2 regions of the Paenibacillus sp. FSL H8-0315 genome follow, and region 2 is predicted to be linked to the other one. Evidence: predicted binding sites of a transcription regulator. Region 2 holds the regulator's gene; the other holds the start of a gene.
What was found. The regulator CtsR, encoded in region 2, represses protease genes until heat stress. The targets are predictions, from matches to a motif close to ATGGTCAATAAAGGTCAAACA.
Positions count from the first base shown of each region.

Region 1 (2,400 bases), 790 kb from region 2:
AGTTTCAAAGAGCTTTTACCGGATGGCAGTAGCCCGTTTGCTGGCATAAAATAAATGGAAATGCTTCGTCTCCGCTAATGTCGGCACAAGACATCTCCCCCTTACCAGAGTTGTCTCTTGTTCATATGCTAAAGGGAGTAACTAGTTTATGAACGGGGGAGAGCTATGGGCTACCAATATACTGCAATTGGCGATTCCTTGACGACTGGATTTGGTGCTCTGCCAGGTAACGGTTTTGTACCGGTGTACCGTAGAATGGCAGAAGGGAGACTGCGGACTACTGTAGCCTCTACGAATTTAGGCGTGAACGGAATGACTACTTCAGAGCTGGAGCAGCGGCTGCGCGGAAATTCCATGATGCGTGAGGCCGTTCGAGTAGCTGATATCATCACTGTGTCTATCGGTGGTAATGATTTGATTCACGCGGCCAAATCAGCAGCAAGACAGCAAGGCAACTTATCCGCAGAACTGCGCAGATCGCTTCAGGAATGCAAACAAAATTTCTCTGCAATTATGAATATCCTTATACAATTGAAGGCGAGGACGCGTAGACCTTTTATCATTAGAATTGTGGGATTATATAACCCCTATCCTCAGGTGGTTGGTGCGACAGAGTGGGTCAGGCAGTTTAATCAATACGCAGCACAGTACAGCAGCCGAGTATGTGGATTTGCTTCGATTTACAGTGAGTTCGCAGGAAATGAGAGAGGGCTGTTATCCATTGATCATTTGCATCCGAATGGCCGGGGTTATCGCGTAATTGCCGAGAAGCTGGATGCGCTAGGTTATGGCGGCCTGGCTTAATTGGATTTAGGTCTTCTATAAAATATAAAGAGGCTGTGCTCTAACCATAACGGATAGAGCACAGCCTCTTTATATTTTTACTTTATAGCTTACACACCGCTAGGCAATGTCTTCTCGATTACTTTATCTACGATACCGTATTCAGCCGCGTCTGCAGCAGTCATGAAGTAGTCGCGATCTGTATCCTTCTCAATACGTTCTAGAGGTTGACCCGTACGTTCTGCTAGAATACGGTTCAGCTTATCGCGCAATTTGAGGATGCGGCGGGCACGGATTTCAATGTCCGTTGCTTGACCTTGAGCACCACCCAGAGGCTGGTGGATCATGATCTCGCTGTTAGGCAGTGCGAAGCGTTTGCCTTTGGCGCCAGCGTTTAGCAGGAAAGCTCCCATGGAAGCTGCCATACCCACACAGATGGTGGAAACGTCTGGTTTAATGTACTGCATTGTATCAAAAATAGCCATACCTGCAGTAATGGAACCGCCTGGGCTATTCACGTAAAGGTGAATGTCCTTGTCAGGATCTTCGGCAGCCAAGAACAGCATTTGTGCGATGATAGAATTGGCTACCACGTCATTAACCTCCGTTCCAAGGAAAATGATGCGGTCCTTCAGCAGGCGGGAATAGATGTCATAAGCGCGCTCGCCGCGGTTGCTCTGTTCTACTACCATAGGAATATAACTCACGTGGAAAACCTCCTTGATATTGGTTCTTTAAATGTATTCATTTTTACTCTTGCCGTATTACCCACATGATAAACAAATTCAAACAAAAAGTCAAAGAAAGTCAAACTTATATTCAAAAAAAAGAGCCGACAAGCGGCTCTTTGGTTAAGTAGTAGTATAGGCACTACTAAATTATGTGCAAAAATGAAATTAATGGCGCGCCCGCCAAGAATCGAACTTGGATCTCAGGCTTCGGAGGCCTACGTCATATCCATTGGACCACGGGCGCAACAAAAATGATTATAATACAATTTTTACACAATTGCAATGTAATATTAATACTGGACAAGCGCTTTAGGGGCAGGCATCGGGCGCTATATCTTTTTCTGACCTTATTAATGTATAAGAAGACAAGCGCTTGAGAATTCTACTCTCGGAAGACTTGCGCTTCGAGCAATATTTGGTTAGAATATGGGTGGGACTTAAAAAGTTTACCCGGGACGTTTTGAGACCATGAACAAGGGAATAGAGGAAGACGAAGTTGCAGGAGTGAAAGTATGCGTAATTTATTAGATATCCAAAAGCAGCTTCTGCCTGATCTCATGGAAACCCTTAAGAGACGGTACACGATTCTTCATCAGATCATGCTGTCCGATATTATTGGGCGCAGAACGCTAGCCGCTTCGCTAGATATGACTGAGCGGGTACTGCGTGCCGAGACGGATCTTCTGAAATCGCAAGGGCTTATTGAGATCGAGAGTGTTGGCATGCGCATTAGCGCTGCTGGACGTAGACTGCTTGATTTGCTAGAGCCGGTTGTTAAGAGCCTATTTGGTCTGGATGAGTTGGAAGAGAAAATTCGAGCAACGTATGGTCTGGATAAAGTTATTGTAGTACCGGGTGATTGTGAGTCATCGCCGTTCACCAAACG
Region 1 is NZ_JBBOTA010000001.1:3,511,367-3,513,766, forward strand. Features, by position in the region: gene MHB56_RS15370 (PdaC/SigV domain-containing protein) at 1-54, shown strand, start outside; gene MHB56_RS15375 (GDSL-type esterase/lipase family protein) at 166-804, shown strand; gene clpP (ATP-dependent Clp endopeptidase proteolytic subunit ClpP) at 894-1,490, opposite strand; tRNA gene MHB56_RS15385 (tRNA-Arg) at 1,684-1,758, opposite strand; gene MHB56_RS15390 (sugar-binding transcriptional regulator) at 2,027-2,400, shown strand, end outside.
Region 1: the regulator CtsR is predicted to act here: its motif matches at 1,577-1,597, upstream of clpP (ATP-dependent Clp endopeptidase proteolytic subunit ClpP).

Region 2 (2,400 bases):
CGATGATATGTTACCCTTTTTGCTGCCTGATCCGCGTATAGAGCAGGAGAATTATCCTTATTTTATGGCGCGTATTGTTAATGCTAAAGCATTCGTGGAGAGTTATTCTTTTAAGCGTCATAACAGTCCGAAGAAACAGGTTATCTATATTGAAGATAAATACGCCCCATGGAATGACGGGTTGTGGGAATGGACTGTCTCCGAAAAGGGAGCAGCAGCTTTCTTGCGTATAGAGGGTGAACGGGATGCAGCTGACTTAAGCTGTGATATTGGTTCGCTGACGATTCTAATGTTTGGATATAAACGCCCGGCAGAGCTGGCTCGTTATGGACGTGTGACTGGTAATCCGACGGCTCTGGAATGGCTCGAAGAAATCATACCGCAAGCTGAAACGGCACTTTTTGATCATTTTTAGAAAATAATTAGGCTCTCCCCTTCGAAAGATGCTGGGAGAGTTCTTTATTTCCGAATACATTCGCTGAAAAAAGTGAAAAATAAGAGAATCCTCTTGGAATTAGCACAGAATATGTTATAATATTAAAAAGTCAAAGAAAGTCAAAGTCAACGCACCTGATGACATACAGTGCGATCCTCTGAATTCGTGAAGTTTTCTTCAGACTTATATGAATGAAGTTCACTAATGAATGTCATTAAGGATGCGGGCCGTAAGCGATATTATGAAGCTTTAAAGAGCACTGGAGGATGAGTGATGCGCAATATCTCTGATATTATTGAACAATATCTGAAGAATATTTTGCATGAAAGTCCCGAAGGTACGGTGGAAATCCAGCGAAATGACCTGGCGGACCAGTTCTCATGCGTACCGTCACAGATCAATTATGTTATTAGTACACGCTTTACACTGGAAAAAGGCTATGTGGTGGAAAGTAAGCGTGGTGGCGGGGGATATATTCGTATTCAACGTTTTGAATTGCCGCCAAACGTGGCACTGCATGCCCATTTAAACCATACTATAGGTGGCGGGATAGATCAGAACGCTGCCGAAGGGTTGATTTATCAACTGGAGGAAGCTGGTTTTCTAAGCAAGCGTGAGGCGTGTCTTATGCGCGCTGCTGTTTCTCGGGATTGCCTAACGGTTAAGATTCCATATCGGGATGAGATTCGGGCCAAGATTATGAAGGCGATGTTAATCTCTTTGTTAGGCAAATAATTGTCAATCATAAGGGAGGGGCTTTCGCTTATGCAATGTCAGGAATGTGGCGTCAAGCCAGCAACACTCCATTTCACCAAGATCGTGAATGGAGAGAAGACAGAATTTCATATCTGCGAGAGCTGTGCGCGGGAGAAGGGTGAACTGATCCCGGGAACTGCTGGAGGATTCTCCATTCACAGCTTGCTGTCCGGTCTGCTTGATCTTGAAGGGGCCGGTAAGGAAAAGACGGCTGCTACGAAGACTACGCAGAGTCTGCAATGTGAGAATTGTGGAATGACGTACTCGCAGTTTAGCAAATTGGGTCGTTTTGGCTGCAGCTCCTGTTATAAATATTTTAACAGTGCACTGGACCCGCTCTTTAAACGGGTGCATGGCAGCACTTCGCATGTAGGCAAGATTCCCAAACGTGCTGGAGCACAGATTGTGTTCAAACGGCAAATTGATGAATTGAAGCTGGAATTACAGCAAAGTATCGCACAGGAGGAATTCGAAACTGCGGCAGAGCTGCGGGATCAAATTCGACAACTTGAAAAAGAAATGGCACAAGAGTAAAGTCTTTGATATATAGGGGGGATATGACATGTCAAGTCTCCGATTTACTGAACAAGCGCTTAGTGATTGGATGCGCTCGGGAGGCAGTCACTCCGAGATTGTAATTAGCAGCCGTATGCGTATTGCACGTAATTTAGAGCATCTTCCATTCCCTATGCTTGCTTCCTTAGAGCAATCGGAAGAAGTATTAGAGCTGCTGGCCCCTGTGTTTCATGGGGAAACTGCTGCCGTATTCGGATCTTTTCAACTGATAAAGCTTGCTGAAGTGAATGAACTGGATAAAAAGGTATTGGTCGAGAAACATCTTATCAGTCCTAATCTGGCTAATGATTCACGTGGCGCAGCTGTGATATTAAATGAAGATGAGTCGGTCAGCATCATGATTAACGAAGAGGACCATCTGCGGATCCAATGTCTGTTCCCAGGTCTTCAGGTAAGAGAAGCATGGGAACGTGCGACAGCCATCGATGATATCTTCGAATCGGCTGTGAATTACGCTTTTGATGATAAAAGAGGATACTTGACCAGTTGTCCCACCAATGTGGGTACAGGGCTGCGTGCCTCAGTAATGCTGCATTTGCCAGCACTAGTAATGACCCAACAGATCAATCGCATATTGTCAGCAGTGAACCAAGTGGGATTGACTGTAAGAGGAATTTATGGTGAGGGCAGCG
Region 2 is NZ_JBBOTA010000001.1:2,724,271-2,726,670, reverse strand. Features, by position in the region: gene MHB56_RS11960 (GNAT family N-acetyltransferase) at 1-415, shown strand, start outside; gene MHB56_RS11955 (CtsR family transcriptional regulator) at 710-1,171, shown strand; gene MHB56_RS11950 (UvrB/UvrC motif-containing protein) at 1,202-1,726, shown strand; gene MHB56_RS11945 (protein arginine kinase) at 1,755-2,400, shown strand, end outside.